3 regions of the Fusobacterium sp. SYSU M8D902 genome follow, and region 3 is predicted to be linked to each of the others. Evidence: riboswitches for the same ligand, from Rfam matches in the RefSeq annotation. Region 3 holds a riboswitch; each other region holds the start of a gene.
The links. A riboswitch is a leader RNA that binds a small molecule or an ion and turns the genes downstream of it on or off. The one in region 3 is predicted to bind cobalamin.
Positions count from the first base shown of each region.

Region 1: linked by a shared signal. The riboswitch ahead of ABNK64_RS07025 (TonB-dependent receptor family protein) and the one ahead of ABNK64_RS07170 (cobyric acid synthase) in region 3 are both predicted to bind cobalamin.
Region 2: linked by a shared signal. The riboswitch ahead of ABNK64_RS06985 (MotA/TolQ/ExbB proton channel family protein) and the one ahead of ABNK64_RS07170 (cobyric acid synthase) in region 3 are both predicted to bind cobalamin.

Region 1 covers NZ_JBEFNA010000016.1:40,193-46,766, forward strand. The annotation lists partial or broken gene ABNK64_RS07020 (TonB-dependent receptor) at 1-1,691, shown strand, start outside; cobalamin riboswitch at 1,774-1,948, shown strand; gene ABNK64_RS07025 (TonB-dependent receptor family protein) at 2,041-3,981, shown strand; gene ABNK64_RS07030 (ABC transporter substrate-binding protein) at 4,090-4,956, shown strand; gene ABNK64_RS07035 (FecCD family ABC transporter permease) at 4,913-5,959, shown strand; gene ABNK64_RS07040 (ABC transporter ATP-binding protein) at 5,956-6,574, shown strand, end outside.
Region 2 covers NZ_JBEFNA010000016.1:28,955-35,528, reverse strand. The annotation lists gene ABNK64_RS07000 (TonB-dependent receptor) at 1-531, opposite strand, end outside; gene ABNK64_RS06995 (energy transducer TonB) at 567-1,271, opposite strand; gene ABNK64_RS06990 (ExbD/TolR family protein) at 1,280-1,690, opposite strand; gene ABNK64_RS06985 (MotA/TolQ/ExbB proton channel family protein) at 1,690-2,313, opposite strand; cobalamin riboswitch at 2,386-2,558, opposite strand; gene ABNK64_RS06980 (glycogen synthase) at 2,656-4,038, opposite strand; gene glgD (glucose-1-phosphate adenylyltransferase subunit GlgD) at 4,053-5,216, opposite strand; gene ABNK64_RS06970 (glucose-1-phosphate adenylyltransferase) at 5,239-6,381, opposite strand; gene glgB (1,4-alpha-glucan branching protein GlgB) at 6,437-6,574, opposite strand, start outside.
Region 3 covers NZ_JBEFNA010000017.1:19,424-25,997, forward strand. The annotation lists gene ABNK64_RS07160 (pyridoxal phosphate-dependent aminotransferase) at 1-34, opposite strand, end outside; gene cbiB (adenosylcobinamide-phosphate synthase CbiB) at 71-1,030, opposite strand; gene ABNK64_RS07170 (cobyric acid synthase) at 1,033-2,514, opposite strand; cobalamin riboswitch at 2,655-2,833, opposite strand; gene ABNK64_RS07175 (ATP-dependent helicase) at 2,921-4,447, opposite strand; gene ABNK64_RS07180 (Gfo/Idh/MocA family protein) at 4,457-5,413, opposite strand; gene ABNK64_RS07185 (ABC transporter permease) at 5,435-6,574, opposite strand, start outside.

The DNA.
Region 1 (6,574 bases), on a different contig from region 3:
CGGATAATAGAGAATTTGATTTAGATATTATTCCAATTGAACAAGTAGAAAAAATTGAAGTTGTACCAGCTGGTGGAGCAATAATGTACGGTGGAAATGCTACAGCAGGAATTATAAATATAATAACTAAAAATATGAAAAATCAGAAATATTGGGGAAATATAGGTACAGAGTTTGGAAAATATGACTATAAAAAATATAGAGTTAATTATGGAATGAATTTAAATGAAAAAATTTCAGGTGAGATTAACTATTTAACTAAAGATAAAAATGGATATAGAGAAGGTGAAAAGAATGATTTGGATTTTATAGAGGTAAAATCTAAATATAAATTGAATAACGGTAAAATTGAGGGAAAATATTCACATAGTAGAAAGATTGCAAGTGATAGAATAAAAGGATTAAGTAAAGAAGAGTATGAAAAAGATAGAAAACAAAACCCTGATGTGGGAAGGTACGGAAAAGAGTATCAAGATAAATATGTATTACTATACAATAAAAAGTTAACACCTAATTTAGAAATATCAAGTTCTTTTGAATATAAAAATAGAGAATATGAATATAAATATCCAGCAAAAGATAAGGTCCCAGCATATAAAAAAAGAGATAAAGAAACAGAATCTTTGTATTGGAATGGACAAATTAAGTATTTATATGGTGAGCAGAATTCAATAATTCTTGGTGGAGAGTACTCTGAAGCAACAGTGAAAGAGAAAGTATGGAGTAATAGAAGAAAAAGTAAAAAAATATATAAATCTGAAAATAATGATATAGATTATTATGCTGTTGGAGGTTATGTTCAAAATAAATTAGCTTGGGATAGTTTTATTTTTTCTCAAGGAATAAGAGTAGAACAAAATAAATTTGATAGTAAAAGTTTAAATTATAATGAAAAGGGAATAGAAACTCAAGATAAAATAAAAGATTCTCCTGAAAATATAGATTACGAATTGACAGGAAATTATTTATTTAATGATACAACATCAGGGTACTTAAGCTATAACAGAGTTAAAAGAAATCCAAATTTAACTGAATTTTCAAGTTGGAATACAAAAGATGAAGAAACAAAAGAAAAAAAAGCACAAACAATTGATACAGTTGAATTAGGAATAAAATCATTAATAGAAAATGTGTATATATCTGGAGCAGTATTTTATATTCAAGGTAAAAATGAAATTATGTATGATCCAAAATATGGTGCAATGGGAGGAAAAAGTTTTTATAATTTGAATGGTAAGACAAGACGTTTTGGATTAGAGTTAGTTTCTGAACAATATTTTGAAAAATTAACTATTAGAGAAAGCTTTACATATATGAATAATAAAATAGTAGCTGGACCATATGAAGGACACTTAATACCTGGAGTGAGCAAAATAATTGGTGGAGTTGGAGTAACATATGAAATAATTCCTCAGTTAACTTTGAATTTAGAAAGTAAATATATAGGAAAAACTTTTGCAGCTAATGATTTTAAAAATGAATTTAGTAAAATAAAAGACTACATAGTAACTGATATTTCAATGAGATATAGTTTAGAAAATGGTGTTACACTATATGGAGGAATAAATAATGTATTTAATGAAATATATTGTGACTATGTTCAAATGAGTACTTCAAAAACTACTAAAGAATTAAAATATTCACCTACAGAAGAGAGAACATATGTTTTAGGAATAGAATATAGATTTTAAATTAAGAAATATATAAAATAAATATAAAGATTAAATTAAATATATATTTTGAAATAAAGTTGACACAATAGAATTATTATAATACAATAAGTTGTAATTAGGTGCAAAAAATAGATTGATAGAGGAAGATGGGTGAGAATCCCACACAGGAAACTGCTGTATGGTGGACGAAATCACAATATGTCACTGGGAAGCTGGGAAGGCGTGGGAGTAGGATGAAGCTGAGTCAGAAGACTTACCAATTGTCAATAGATCAAAATATGTGATTATGACTTTCTAGTAAGATAAATCTATTTTGCTAGAAAGTTTTTTATTTGTACCTAAAAATAAAGTAATTTAGGGAGGAAGGATGAAAAAATATTTGATGGTCGCTGCTATATTAGCAGTAGGAACAACAGTATTAGCTGAAGGAAAGATCGGTGGAACAAAATTAGAAGAGACTGTAATAAGTACAGAAAATTTTGAAACAAATGCTCAAGAAATTCCAAAGAATGTTATTATTATAACAAGTGAAGAAATTAAGAATAAAGGAGCTAATACTATAACAGAGGCTTTAAAAGGTGTTCCAGGAATATCAATTTCAGCTTATGATGGAGGAGAAGCAACAATAGATTTAAGAGGTTATGGAGCTACAGGTTCTCAAAATACTCTTATGTTAATTGATGGTATTCCTATGAATAATATCCAAGGGAGTGGGTATTACTCAAGTTTAGTTCCAATAGATATGGTAGATAAGATTGAGGTAATTCCAGCTGGTGGAGCAGTAATGTATGGAGATGGGGCTACTGGAGGGATTGTTAATATAATTACTAAAGGGTTACAAAATAGAGAAAATTATGGAAGTTTAGGGATTGAAGTTGGTTCTTGGGGAACAACAAAAGGAAATATAAATTATGGAACAAGAGTAAATGACAAGCTGTTACTAAATATAGCTTATACTAATTATAAAAGTGAAGGATATAGAGATATAGCAACTAAAGAATATGATAAAGATGATACAAAAGAATCTATTTGGTTAAGAGGTAAATATCTTTTAGATAATGGAAGTATTGAAGCTGATTATAGACACAATGAAAGTAAGGATTATTATACTGGTTCTTTAACTAAAGAACAGTTTGAAAAAGATCCAACTATGTCAGGAAGTACGGAAGGATTAGCAGATTCAACTGAGGATAATTATACTCTGAAACATACTCAAAAAATAAGTGATAATTTAGATTTGCTAATTTATGGAGGATACGAAGAATTAGAGTATATTGGAGATTCAAGTTGGTCGACTCATTATATAACTAATCAATACTTTATTAAACCTCAAATAAAATACAGCTATAGTGATAATAGTTATACTATTTTTGGTGGAGATTATAAAGAAGGGAAATCAGAAAATAAAATTTTTAAGGATAATGCAGATAAAGAAAGAGAATCTTATGCTGGATATATTTTAAATAAAACTACTTTTGGAAAGTGGCAATTTACTCAAGGATATAGAAAAGAAAAATTAAAATATAAAGGTTATAATATAAGTAACTATGATGTGGATTTAAATGAAGCTTTAATAAAAAGAAAATCAGCAGATAGTTATGAATTAGCAATAAACTATCTATATTCAGATACAGGAAGTGTATATTTGAGCTATGTAAATGGTTATAGAAGTCCAAGTATTCAAGATTTAGGATTGTGGGACGGAGAGCTTAAACTTCAAGAAACAGAAACTTATGAGTTAGGAGCTAAAGATACAATAGAAAATACTTATATTTCATCATCTGTGTTCTTTTCTAAAACAAGTGATGAAATACTATATGCTGAAGTCCAAAATGGAGTAAAGAATAATCATAATTTTGATGGAAAAGTTGAAAGAAAGGGAGTGCAATTATCACTTCAACATTATTTTGACAAATTAATCCTAAGAGAGAATATATCTTATATTGATGCAAAGATAACTAGTGGAAAATATGATGGGAAAAGATTTCCAGGAGTGCCAGAGTGGATAATAAATCTAGGTGCTACATACAACTTCACAGATAAACTACTTGGAAATATAGATATGTATTATCAAAGTTCAACATATGGAAGTGATGATTTTAAAAATAAATTTGGTGAAAATAATGAATATACTACTGTAGATACTGGTTTAAACTATAATTTTAATGGTAGTTTACAAATTTATGGAGGAATCAAAAATTTATTTGATGAAAAATATAGCAATTCATATGTAGTTTCTGAGAATGGAATAAGCTATTCTCCAGCAGATGGAAGAAATTATTATGTAGGATTTAGATATAACTTTTAAAAATGTTGTAAAAAATAATTAAAAAAATTATAATATAGGGAGAGGAAGCCTCTCCCTATATTATATATATTTAGAAAGGAAATTCTAGTGAAAAATTTATTAAAAATTATGACTTTATTTTTAGTCATTGCTACTTTAAATTTTGCAAATGATAAAAAATATAATAGAATAGCAACAATAAATTTAAGTAGTGATGAGATGATTTTAAATTTAGTTTCATCGAGTAGAATAGTTGGTTTGAGTGGTATGATAACAGAAGATGAGGATATGTCAAATGTTTGTAATATAGCTAAAAGTTATACCAAAATTGAAGGAAATATTGAAACCTTATTGAATTTAGAACCAGATTTAGTTATTGGAGCTGATTGGATAAAAAAAGAACAACTTCAGCAAATAGAGGATAGTGGAATAGATACTTATATATATAAAACACCCAAAACTTTTGAAGAACAAAAAGAAGTAATTTTAAAATTAGCAGATCTTGTTGAAGAGAAAGAAAAAGGAATAGCTATAACTAAAAATATGGATATTCGTTTAAAGAAATTACAAAAAAAAATAAAATTAGAAAATAAGGGTATACTCAAAATTATGTTATATACATCATTAGAGACAACTAGTGGAAAAGAAACAACATTCGATGAATTTCTTCGATTAATAGGAGGGATAAATCCAGTTTCTGAGGCTGGAATAATTGGAGAAGTAAAAATATCTAAAGAAACATTGATTGATATAGATCCAGATATTATAATAGTTCCTATTTGGAAAGGGCATATTAATTCAGAGGAATTTATGAACTTTTTAGTAAATGATGAAAGTTTTAAAAATATACGAGCAGTAAAGAATAAAAAAATCTATGGGATACCTTTTAAAAAATTATCTCCTACCTCTCAATATATGATAGATGGGATAGAATATTTAGGGGAGAAAATATATGGTTTGGAAAGAGAGCAAGATGATAATCGAAAAGAAATTTAATTGGATACTTTTATTAATATTAATAGTAACAATTTTTTTCTCACTTTTTTATGGAAGTGTTAAAGTTCCGATAGGAGAGATAATAAAAGTATTATTTAATCAACTAGGCGGTTTTGATTTTCCGGTGGAGAAAAAAAGTTTTACTTCAATAGTTTTTTATGTGAGGTTGCCAAGAGTATTGATAGGTGTAATTGTAGGAGGAGCTTTGGCAATATGTGGTTGTACTATGCAAAGTTTATTAAAAAATCCTATAGCAGATTCAAGTATAGTTGGAATATCAAGTGGAGCTAGTTTGGGGGCGATAATAGCAATATCTTTAGGAATAACAGGACATTCTCTCTTTGTTATGCCAATATTGGCAATAGTTATGGCATTATTTGTAGCTGGGCTAGTGTATGGATTAGCTTCGTTAAAAGGAAGAACAGATAATTTACTTTTAATACTTTCAGGGATAGCCGTAAGTAGCTTTGTTGGTTCTATTTCATCCTTACTTTTAACAACTATGGTGGAAGCACAGCTAAAAGAATATATATTTTGGTCTATTGGAAGTTTAAGTGGAAGAAGATGGGAACATTTCAACTTAGCTATAGTTCCTATTTCTATTTTAATTTTTCTATTGACACATTATGGAAAGGAATTAAATATTTTATTATTAGGAGATGAAGAAGCAAAGGCATTAGGTATTGATATTAAAAGTTTAAGAAAAAGAATTTTGATTATAGTTTCTTTAATAACCTCCATATCAGTTTGTATAAGTGGAAACATTGGATTTGTTGGGTTAATAATTCCACATATTTTGAGAAAGTTAATAGGTTCTGACAATAGAAAACTTTTGAAAACCTCTTTTTTAGCTGGCGCTTTTTTTATTACATTATGTGATTTAATATCTCGGACATTATTTGCACCTGTAGAAGTGGGAGTTGGTATAATTACAGCAATAGTTGGAGCTCCCTACTTTATCTATTTAATTATAAAAATAAGAAAAAATGGTGAAAGAATATGAGTGAATTTCAATTAGAAGTAAAAAATATATCTTTTAGTATTGGAGAAAGAAAGATTTTAAATGGAATAAATTTCAAAGTGAGAAGTGGAGAGATAGTTGGAATAATTGGTCCAAATGGAGTTGGGAAAACAACTATTTTAAAAAGTATAAATGGAATAATTGAGAATATAGAGGGGGAAATTTTATATAATGGTAAAAATATAAGAGAGTATAAGAAAAAAGAATTAGCTAAAAATATTTCTTTTATGAATCAAAATACTAATATAGCTTTTGATTTTCCGTGCATAGATGTGGTGATTTTAGGAAGATACCCATATTTAAAGAAATTTCAAGAGTATAGTGATGAGGATATATTAAAAGCTGAGGAGTATATGAAAAAAACAGACACACTTAAATTTAAAGATAGAATGATAAAAGAATTATCTGGAGGAGAGAGGCAAAGAGTATTATTTGCTAAAACTCTTACACAAGAAAGTAAAATAGTACTATTGGATGAACCAACAGCTAGTTTAGATATGAAGTACGAAGAGGAAATTTTTTCAATAATTCATAAATTAAAAGAGGAAAAAAGAAGTGTAATAACCATAATTCATAATTTAAGGTTGGCTATTAAGT
Region 2 (6,574 bases), on a different contig from region 3:
AAAATTCACTCCCATTTTCTTACTACTATGATTTCCTAATTCTCCAAAAAGAGAACCATAATTCTTCCTATTTTCAGTACTCTTAGTTATCACATTTACAATACCACCTATTGCTTTATCTCCGTAAAGAATATTTCCTCCACCAGGTATAATTTCTATTTTTTCTATCATATTCATAGGTAAATTAGAAATTTGTTGTGCCTCCACTGGAACTCCATCTAATGTTATTAATGCATTTCTATCACTATACATAGAGTTTAACCCTCTAATATCAAATTTAATTGTTCCTGCATATCTTGTTACTCTTACTCCAGGAACATTTTTTAAAGCATCTACCAAATCTTTTGCTCCACTTTCTATTAATTCTTGATTAGTTATTATACTTACATTTGCAGGTATACTTCTTACATTCGTTTCAAAATTTTCAGTAGATATTACTGTCTCATCTAATTTTGTTCCCTCTAACTTTTCTTCTGCTAATAGTGTTGTTCCTACAGCTACTATTGCAGCAATTACTAAATATTTTTTCATTACTCCTCCAGATATTTTTTTATTTTTATTTATTTTTACTTTACATTAAACCTAAAATCTTTATAAAAATACATTTTTATTTTTTTATTTTTATAAACTATTGGCTCAAATTCCCATTTTTTTAGTGCTTTCTCTACTTCTTTCTGAAATCCATATTTTGTGTAATCATTCAAAAATATAATTTCCTCTACCTTTCCATTAAGTCCCACTAAAAATTTTGTTTTGATAACAACCTCATCTTTAAATCCTATTTTTTTAGCCATCATAGGATAATTAGGATCAACTTCTCTTTTTATTTTATATCCTATTCCTTGATTACTTTTTTGATCTCCAATATATGTTCCAGTTCCATCTTTTACAAGTCCATCTAATTCATTCACATTTTTATTTACACCTGCTATTTCTACTCCTTCAGTTATCTTTTCTTCTACTTTACTCTCTACTTCTTCCTTAACTTTCTTTACAATTTTTTTCTTTTCAAGTTTCTTTTCAAGTTTCTTTTCAATCTTTTTTTCAATTTTCTTTATCTCTTTTTTTTCTATTTTTTTCTCAACTTTTTCCTTTGGTGGTTCTACATTCTTTATTGGTGCTGGTTCTGGAGTATTTTCTCCCTCTATCTTCAATTCATTGAGATACACTACTACATTTTTACTATCCAATTTAACTTCATTTTTTGGAAGTTTTATAACAGAAAAAAATAGAATCATATGAATAATAAATGAAAATAGATAAAATTTCATCTTCTCACCTACTTTATACTATTGATCTCTAATTTTTCTATCCCTGTATTTTTCAATCTTCCCATTGTTTCAATCACTATCTCATATCTCAAGTTTTTATCAGCACTTACTACCAATGTCTGTTCTTTTCTCCCACTCATAAATTCTTGTACTTTTGCTTCTAATTCATCTTTCCCTATCTCTGTTGATTCTTCTCCAATTTTGAAGTAATATTTTTCATTCTTATCTATAATTAATTCTATATTTACCTCAGGTTTATCTATACTCTCCACATCTGATTTTGGCAGATTCATATCAAATTTAGTATACTGGCTAAATGTTGTTACTAACATAAAAAATATCAACAATTGAAAAACCACATCTATAAGGGGTGTCAAATCTGGATTTACCATTCCTGTTTTTCTTTTTAATTCCCTCATTATATCTCATCTCTATTCTTTTTTATATTTATTAAAGCTGTTGACGTTTTTTCTATCTGCATCATAATTTTATCCACTTTTCTATTAAAAAAATTGTATGCTATAATTGCTGGTATTGCTATTAAAAGTCCAGCTGCTGTTGTTACCAATGCCTCTGAAATTCCATTTGCTACTACATTTGGATCTCCAGCTCCCTCTAAAGCAATTGCCTTAAAAGATTTTATCATACCTAATACTGTACCTAAAAGCCCTGCCATCGGAGAAATAAATGATACTATCCCTAAAATAGAAAGCCTTTTTTCTAAATTTTCTATTTGTTCAAGAGCCTTTTCTTTCATAAGTTTCTCCTTGCTTTCGTACATATCATTTTCATATTTATAAGCTAACAGTATGCTTTTAACTGTTCTTGATACAGAATTATTAGTTTTTTCACAAAGCTCTATTGCTTCATCCTCTTTTCCCTCTCTAACCAATGTAATGATTTGATCTTTAAAATCCCCCTTTAAATCTCTCTCATTCTTGAAAAAATATGCTGTTCTTTCCAAAATTGTTCCTAAGCCTAAGATTGATAAAGCTCCTAAAAGCCACATCATCATTCCACCTTCTACAAAATACTTATACATTGTTTCCTCCTTAAAATAAAAAACTTTCTAGTAAAATAGAGTTATCTTACTAGAAAGTCATAATCACATATTTTGATCTATTGACAATTGGTAAGTCTTCTGACTCAGCTTCATCCTACTCTCACGCCTTCCCGGCTTCCCAGTGACATATTGCGATTTCGTCCACCATACAGCAGTTTCCTGTGTGGGATTCTCACCCATCTTCCTCTATTAAGTAAATTTACACCTAATCTCTTAGAATCACTTAATATTTTAAATAATTTTATACTAATTGTCAATAAAATATTTATTTTTTGTATATATTGTATTTTTTTTATATTATTTAAGTTTGGAATATATAAATTATTTATTCAGAATATTTTCATATATTCCTATATATTTCTTAGCTGAAGTGTCCCAACTATTATCTCTTGCTTTTGCATTTTCCATAATTTTTTTCCATTGATCTTTATCTTTATATATTGATAATGCATAAGATAATACTTTTAACATTGTATCTCCATTAGGATCTCTAAATCCAAATCCATCTCCCATACCAGTGTACTCATTATATGGAGTTACAGTATCTCTCAATCCACCTGTTTCTCTTACCAATGGAATAGTCTCATATCTCATAGCTATCATTTGAGAAAGTCCACAAGGTTCAAATAGAGACGGCATTAAGAATATATCTGCACCTTGGTAAACATCTATTGAAAGTGGTTGATTAAATCCTATATACGAGCAAACTCTTTTAGGATACTGGCTCTCCTTCCATCTAAAGAAATTTTCATAATGAGCCTCTCCACTTCCTAGCAATATAAACTGTATTCCTAAATCCATCATTTGATCAAATTTTTCAGCAATCATATCAATACCTTTTTGTCTATCTAACCTTGATATTATAGCCACTAATGGTACATTCGGATCTATATTTAGCCCCAACTCTTTTTGTAGTTTAGCCTTCATCTCTTCTTTTGATTTTGAATTTATTTTAAATACATTTCCATCTATTCCATTTACTATTCCTGATAACTTATAGTCAAATTTTCTGAATAATCCATCAATTCCCTCTCCATACTCTGGAGTTTTTATCTCTTCAGCATAAGTTTCACTAACTGTAGTTACATAGTCAGAATATACCACTCCTCCCTTTAGAAAAGATATCATATCATAGTATTTCAATCCGTCCTCTTGATAATACTTATCTCTATCTATCTCTAAAGTCTCTTCTATCTCTTGATTTGGGAAAAATCCTTGGAATCTTAAGTTATGTATAGTAAATACTGTTCTTATATTATTAAGTCCTCTTTCCAATAGATATATAGGTGTAAGAGCAGTATGCCAATCATTACAATGGATAATATCTGGAGTAAATCCTGTAATATCAAATGTTTCAACTATAGCTTTTGTAAAAAATGCAAATCTCTCGCAATCATCCTTTTCACCATAGATTTTCTCTCTTGAAAAATACTGCATATTATCTACAAAATAGTAAATCACTCCATCAAGTTCATAACTCTCTATCCCTACATAAGCATTATAGTGTGATGCCCATATCTTCTTATTCCCTAAATATGTCATATCATTTCTATATTTTTCTGGTATCTGTCCATATTTTGGTAGGATAACCCTTGCATCTACACCCTTCTCTTTTAAGGCTTTTGGTAGTGAATATGCTACATCTCCTAACCCACCTGTCTTAATAAATGGCCAAGCTTCTCCAGTAGCAAAAAGTACTTTCATCTATTTCCTCCTCTTTATTTATTAGCTCCCTCTAAATAAGCTAATAAATTCTTATACTGTTTATCATCCCATTTTATACTTTTTTCTATTACTAATGGATAATTTCTAGAAGCACTTAATTTTTCATTAGAATTTATTACATTGTTTTTATCAACAATTATATTTTTTAATACAGCTCCTGATTTTACAACACAATCTTGTAATAGTATACAGTTTTCTACCTCTGCTCCTGCCTCTACAACTGCTCCTCTTGCCAAGATAGAGTTTTTAACATTACCACCTAAAATACATCCATTGGCTATCAAACTGTTATTTACCTCTGCTCCCTCTTTGAATAGTGAAGGTGGAGTATCTTTTGTCTTAGTATATATACTTCTCTCTTTAATAAATATATCCTCTCTTACCTCTTTTTTCAAAAGATCCATATTGAAGTCAAAATACTCTTTTGTTGAGTTTACACAAGATAGATATCCTTTAAACTCATAACCATTTATACTTACTCTTCCAACATTTCTAGTAACTAAATCTCTAACTGTATAGTAAACACCCTCTTGAATACCGTCACATATCATCTTTATTAGAAGCTCCTTACTCATAATAAATGCTTCCATAGAGATATTCTCATCTTTTTTAAAGAAAAGATTTTGTCCTATTCCTAAAACTTCATTATTTTCACCAATTTTTACACTGTCACAATTATCAAATCTTTCGTTAGCATTGTTTACTTTTTTATACACTAGAGTGATATCTCTTCCACTCTCTTCATGATGTTTTATAACGTCTTTTACATCTAAGTTACATACCATATGTGAACTCAATACCACTACATTTTCCTGCTTACTACGGAAGAAATACTCCATATTCTTCTTTACTCTCTTTATATTTGTTGTATATGATGAGTCAGCCATCTGTTTAAACATAAAAATTCCATCTTTTTTTCTGTCTAAATCCCACTCTGCTCCTCTACCAATATGGTCAGTAAGAGAGTTTAAATCCTCGTTTCCAGCAAAAATTCCTACATTTCTTATTCCTGCATTAACCAAATTTGAAAGTGCAAAGTCTATTATTCTATATGTTCCTCCAGCCGGAACAGAAGCAAGTGGTCTCATTTTAGTAAGCGATCTTATATTATCTAAACTTTCATCTAAAAATATTATAGCCATATAGTTGTTAATCATTTGTTTCCTCCCCTTGTAATCACTATTTTACAGCATTACTTTTTATTATCTCTCCGGCACCAATTACTACAATCTCCTCATTATCTCCAACAACAGTGTTCTTTTCAATAACTACATCTTCAGCTAAAATTGCTTTATTTATTATTACATTCTCCTCAATAGTTGTATTTGGCATAATTACTGAGTTAAATATTTTACTATTCTTTCCTATTTTTACACCTGGGAAAATTATTGAATTTTTTACTTCACCCTCTATTTCACACCCTTTTTCTACAAGAGAGTTAATTACTCTTGCTTCATCACTAACATATAGTGGCGGATATACCCCTTGACGAGTATTTATCTTCCAGCTCTTGTCAAATAGATTTAATTCATTATCCTCTTTAAGTAGATCCATATGAGCTTCCCAGAAACTGTCTATTGTTCCAACATCTTTCCAATACCCTTCAAATGGATAAGCAAATAATTTCATCTTATCATTTAATAAATTAGGAATAATATTCTTACCAAAATCGTTACTTGAAGTTGAATCTTGCTCATCTTCAATTAGATATTTTTTCAATACACTCCATTTGAATATATATATTCCCATAGAAGCTAGTGTACTTTTTGGCTCTTTTGGTTTCTCTTCAAACTCATAGATTGAGTAGTCCTCATTTGTATTCATTATTCCAAAACTAGGTGCATCTTTTAAAGGTACATTAAAAACACCAATTGTTGCATCTGCATCTTTTTCTATATGGAATTTTAACATCTTATCATAATCCATCTTGTATATATGATCTCCAGATAGTATTAGAACATGCTCAGGTTCATACTTATCTATGAAAGAGATATTTTGATATATTGCATTGGCAGTCCCTTTATACCATCCTCCACCATCATTCTTTTTAGTATGAGGTTGTAATACTGTAACTCCTCCATTCATTCTATCCAAGTCCCAAGGAGATCCACTTCCAATATGCTCATTCAAAATATGAGGTTCATATTGAGTTAATACTCCTACTGTATCTATTCCAGAGTTTGAACAGTTACTTAAAGTAAAATCTATTATTCTATACTTTCCTCCAAATGAAACTGCTGGTTTTGCTATTTTTTCTGTAAGTTTTTTTAGACGACTTCCTTGTCCTCCAGCTAGTAGCATAGCTATTATATTCTTCTTCATACCTCTCCTCCTAATAACTTTACGTTTTTATTTTGGTATTTTTAACTTATACTGCTTACTTCTCTATTGATTTTTTCTCCTCAGCCTTCAAAAATATAACTGAATTAGATGCTATATCCAAAGGGATTGAGTATGGTCTTCCATTCCATTCACTCTTCTCTGCCTTATATCTCTTTCTCTTATTGAAATTTAC
Region 3 (6,574 bases):
TCAATCTATATATATTTCCACCATGTAAGTCCATCTATCTTCCTCTTTTTTATCTTTATTCACTTAATTTTTAAATAAAAGCTTTAATTAACTGAGACACAATCATAAAAGTTGCTAATCCTATCCAAGAAGAAACATACAACAATCTTATTCCTCTTTTTACATCAGGAATTCCAAAATGTTTTAACTTATCTCCTATAGTTGGCTTATCATAAACTTTTCCAAAATAACTTGTCTTCCCTCCAAATTGAACTCCCAAAGCACCAGCAAAAGCTGCTTCTGAATTTCCAGAGTTTGGGCTAGAGTGATTCAATCTATCTCTAAAAAATACTTTCCAAGCTCTTTTATAATCCATTCTTAAAATAAAAGCTCCAATAGGAATTATAAATCCTCCAGCTATTCTTGCAGGAATAAAATTTGCTACATCATCTATCTTTGCAGAGATCATTCCAAAATCCATATATTTTTCATTTTTATATCCTACCATAGAGTCCAAAGTATTAATAGCTTTATATCCCATAGCAAAAGGCAATGCCAATGAAACTCCTTCAACTGAAAAAAAACTTCCTAAAAATGCAAAAAACATTGGGGCTATAACTCCATCTACTGTATTCTCACTTATAGTCTCCAATACACTTCTAGTGATCTGTGTTACATCCATATTTCCTGTATCTCTACTCACTAAATAAGATAACTCTTTTTTAGCTTTTTCCATATCCCCCTCTACTAAGATTTTGCAAACTCTAAAACCTTCATCTGCCAAACTCTTAGTAGCTAAAGTTGTGTATAGAAAAAATATTTCTAAATAAATTGAAAGTTTTGCTATATAGTAAGATACTAAAAAAGTAATTCCAATGGTTAATATAGCAAGAATTCCACCTGTCAATTTTTTACAACTAAATCTATAAAGTAATTTTTCTAAACTCTCTATCAATTTCCCTATAAATCTAACAGGGTGTGGAAACCAGTGAGGATCTCCTAAAATAAGATCCATTACATATGCTATACTATATCTAATTATAAAATTCATCTTTACTCACCTAATATCTCATAAATTTTTTCCATATCAATATTTTCTCTAAATACTTTTTCTAACTTATCTAACTCTTTCTCTCTATACTCAGCAAAGGTAACACCTTCTAATTGAGTTTCGATTCCCTTTTTCTGTCTAACTTTATTCAAGATTGTTCTAGTTACTTTTTCATTATCAAATATTCCATGAAGATAGGTAGCAAAAATTGTATCTCCTTTCTCTATAGCTACAACTCTTTCATCTGAAGTAATCTTTCTCTCTTTTCCAATAGTCACTCCCTGATGTATCTCATAACCATTAATAGATTCTCCATTCAATCCAGCTAATAGTCCTGAACAATTTTCTAATTTACCTTCATATTGTAGAGTGTTCTTCTCTTTTTCCATTATAGTCTCAAGCTCTAGTAAACCTAATCCTGGAATCTCTTTTATTTCACTCTCTATTCCATAAGGATCTTTTATCTTCTCCCCCATCATCTGAAAACCACCACAAATTCCAATGATACTCTTTCCAGCTTTTGAGGCTTTGATAATCTCAGTGGCAACTCCACTATCTTTTATCTCCTTTAAATCATCAATTGTATTTTTTGTACCTGGAATAATTATTATATCTTCATCTCCCATTTCATCAGGTGAGGTAACATATTTTATATTTACATCTTCAACTATTCTCAAAGCATCTATATCTGTAAAATTAGATATATGTCTAAGTTTGATTACAGAGATATTGATCCCTTTTTTCTTTTGCATCTTTTTAAATCTCTCTGTGACACTATCCTCATCTTCAATATCAATATTACTATATGGCATAACTCCTATTACTGGAACTCCTGTCAACTCTTCTATCTCTTTTAATCCAGGCTTGAGTATATTTATATCTCCTCTAAACTTATTTATAATTACACCTTTTACTCTAGCTCTCTCTTCTGCTGTCATCAACATTATTGTTCCATAGATAGAAGCAAACACTCCCCCTCTATCTATATCGGCTACTAATATAACTGGAGAATCAGCCATCTCAGCCATTTTCATATTTGCTATATCCTCGCCCTTTATATTTATTTCAACAGGACTTCCTGCTCCTTCAATTACACTTATATCAAAATTCTCTTTTATATAATTATATGATCTCATAATTTCAGGTTTTAAAGATGTTTTAAATTTTCCATACTCTATTCCACTCATATTTCCAATTGATTTTCCATTGACTATAACCTGTATTTTTCTATTAGTTGTTGGTTTTAAAAGTATAGGATTCATATACGCTTCTGGATCAATACCACAAGCTGCTGCTTGAACCACTTGAGCCCTACCCATTTCCAATCCAGATTTAGTTACAAATGAATTTAATGCCATATTTTGTGATTTAAATGGAGAAACTCTATATCCATCTTTTGTTAATGCTCTACACAAACCAGCAACTGTAATACTTTTTCCAGCTCCTGATGATGTACCGACTACCATAATATTTCTATGTTTCATCTTCTTCTCCCCCGAAAATAAAAAAACACAATAAAAAGAGTGTAACTTAAAAATTAGCTATATTTATAACTATTAATATTTCAACTCTTTTATTGTGCCTATTCTCTCATCTTTATTTTTCTCCTCCCGTCCACGCAGGATAGTTAAATAATTTTAAATAAGATATCCTGACTTAGATTCACCCTACTAACACTCCTTCCCAATTTCTTAGTGGACTATGTGTTCTCGTCATCATTACAGTGGCGGGACCGTGTAAGATTTTCACTTAACTTCTCTTATTTAAAACCTTTACTTGTCGTGACTTTTCCTACATATTATACTATATCTCAAACATTTTAGTCAAGAAAAGAGAAATATTTAGAATATATATAATTAATATTTTTATAAAATTCTTATATTTATTTTCTTAATAATTGAGAAATCTTGACCTTTTATCAAAATAACCTAACTTTTCATAATAATATCTAGGATAACTTAGATATAAATATTTTTTAGCTCTACTGCAAGCCACATAATACAATCTTTTCTCCTCTTCTAAATTTTCACTATCTATTCCATTTGGAAATACCCCTTCCAAAAGAGTGGGTATAAAAACTACTTCCCATTCCAAACCTTTAGCTGAGTGCACTGTATACAGTGCAACTCCATTACTCTCTTCCTCTTTTTTGTGGTATTCTATTCCATATTCCTTCAAAAGTTTTTCCAAAGCTTTTATAATATATCTATTTCTATATAGTATTGCAATCTCCTCTAAAGGGATTTTATCTTTTAGTTGTAAAATTTTTTTACAGATATAATCTCCCTCCCCTTCAATATTTTTAAACGAATTTTTATGAACTTTTTCACAATGTACATCTGTTCCTATTATTGTTTTATTATACTTTAAATTAAATTTATTAGCAATTCTATTGGTATACTCTATGATCTCATCACTACTTCTATAATTCATTTTCAATTTTATTAATTTTGAGTTTGGAAAATCATCTCCAAATTTTAAAATATTAGTAAAATTTGCTCCCCTAAATCCATATATACTCTGATAGTCATCTCCAACTACCATAAGATTTCCTGTATCTCCTATTAACTCTTTTAATAATTCCATCTGCGAAATATTACTATCTTGATATTCATCTACAATGAGATAATCAATTTTATTTTTTATATAATCCCTAAACTCTCTATTATCTTTAAAATTTTGTAATACAACATCTATCATATCATCAAATTCATATATATTATTTGTTTTTTTGTATTTTTTATATTCGGACTTTAACTTATAGATATCATCTTTCATCTGTTCTTTTTCAAAAACTTCCTCTACCTTTAGTTTTCTATTTTGAACCTTACTTAATCCTTCACTCAATTCATCAACTGTGTAAAAATTATCTTTATATTTTCTATTCAAATCCATTTTTTTAATTAAATATTCAAATATCTTTTTTCTTCTCTCTTCATCTATTATCTCAAAATCTATAAGTTTAAATATATTTTCATATTTTCTAATCAACCTAGCACAAAAAGAGTGAAATGTTGTTATTGTAACTTTTACTTCATCTCTTTTTAAAATCTCTTTCAATCTGCTCTTCATCTCTTCACTTGCTTTTCTTGTGAAGGTAATCATCAGTATCTTTTCCTCTTTTATCCCATTTTCTATCAACCAAGCAGTTCTGTAAACTATTGTTCTTGTTTTTCCAGAACCAGCACCTGCTATTACTAGATACTGTCCCTCTGTTGATAATAATGCTTTTTTCTGTTCCTCATTCAAAAGTAAGTTATAATTTAAACTATAATTATTAGATAAAAGAGAGGTATTAACACTCTCTACCTCTCTACTCTCTAATTTTCTAATACTTCTTTTTAAAAATATATCATTTTCATTTTTTAATGCTAGTGTCGCTTTGGATTTACTTCTTCTATCAATTACATCAACCATATTCCTCTCCTATTTATTGGCCAATCTCTCCATTATCTCCACACATTTTCTCGAAGTTGAAAAACTGTTTAATTCTGACTCTACTCTCTTTTCAGCTATAAGTTTTATAAACTCCTCTACTTCATATCTCATATCATTTTTATAAATTGGTAATTCAATGTCTTCCTCTCTTCCATCTCTATATTTTATCTTTATTCCTTTCACTTGGGAGATTTTTTCTATTACAATAGAACCCTCTTCTCCCAATATCTCAGAAGGAGTTTTTTCATCAGTTATTTTAGAATATGAGATATTTGCAACTTTGTCACAATATTTGAATAGTACTGTCCCACACCCATCTGTTCCACTACTTAATAGATAATTATACCCAAAATACTCCTCTGGTTCTCCAAACATTGCTAAAGCAAAATGTAATGGATACACTCCTATATCATAAAGTGATCCTCCACCTAGACTTTTATCAAAGATATTAGTAATTTTTCCTTCTTTTAATATGTCGTATCTAGAAGAGTACTGACAATATTTTATAAAAACCTGTCTGATAGCTCCTATTTTATATAAATTATCCTTTATAATTTGAAAGTTTGGATTAACTGTTGGACGCATTGCTTCCATAAAAGTTAATTTTTTTGATATTGCTATATTTACTAAAATATTAAACTCTTCCACTTTAGTTACTATAGGTTTTTCACAAATTACATGTTTACCTGACTCAAGTGCTAATTTTGCCTGTTGAAAATGAATTCCATTAGGTGACGCGATATATACAGCATCTATATTCATATCACTTAGCATCACATCTATATCTTGATAAACTTTTTTTATATTGAATTTATTTGCAAAAATTTCCCCTCTATTTTTATCTCTTGATAGAAGAGCATAAACTTCACACCCTTTTGTTTCTTTCAACGCAGTAATAAATTTTTCACTTATACTACTTGTTCCTATTATTGCAAATTTTATCATCTTTTCCTCCTATATATCTCATTATTCTTTTTCTTTGAAATACTCCCCTAATAAGAAAGTAATTAAAACAATAAATAAAACTACTGCTGAAAAAGCAGAACTTTCCATATATTTTTTATTAGCCACTAAAGAGTAATTTACCAATGAAGCTATTGGAATTATATCTCCTAACTGCATAGTATATGCTATAGTAAATTCTCCAAAAATTATTGCAAAGATTTGGAGAAAAGAGGAGATAAATATGTTTTTTAAAATTGGAAACTCCACATATCTAAATCTTTGATAAAAATTTTTACAATCTATCTCACTACTTTCTAGAATTTCAGTAGGAAATTTTTTTACATATTGATACATAAATGAGTACCCCACTGGAATAGCTCCAATTAAGTATCCTATTCCTAACAAAATAACTAGTGGAATATCAAATAATACATTCATATAATAGAGTGTTATTGCAAGAAAGGCACCAGAAATTCCCATATTTGAAAATATTATCATATCAGTTATTCTATTGTAGTTTTTTATAATTAGATATATGAAAAAAACAGATACAATACTTACAACAGTTGAAATAGCTATGGAACTAAATATACTAGCTACAATACTATACTCTTGATTGAACTCTTTAGAAAAAAGATTAAAATATGCTTTTAGTGTAAACTTCCCAGTAAATTGATTAATAAAGGAGAAAAGGAAAGAAAATAGCACTACACCATATTGAAATAACATATAAATTATTGAATATATTTCAAATAATATATTTGTCTGTTTCAACTCTTGATCTCCCGTAATTTCATACTCCTTTACAAATATTCCAAAAGCATTGAGAATAAGTAGTATTAAAAATTGTACACCTCCTAATACCATAGCTTTTGAAAAATCTGCTCCCCCCATGAGAGTATTTGCAATTTCAACCTCTATATTAGAATATTTTATTCCCCCTAGTGAAAGAATAATCCCTAAACTTAAAAAACAATAAGTAAAAACCAAAATAAAGGCTCTAAATAATTGTGGTAATATAAGTGGCAACTGTCCTTTAAAAAATATAGTTACTCCACCAGCTCCATCTATTTTCATTGCTTCACTTAACTCTTTAGGTATTTTTTTTAATCCTTCACTTATATATTTAACAAATATTGGTGAATTGTAAAATACATTAGC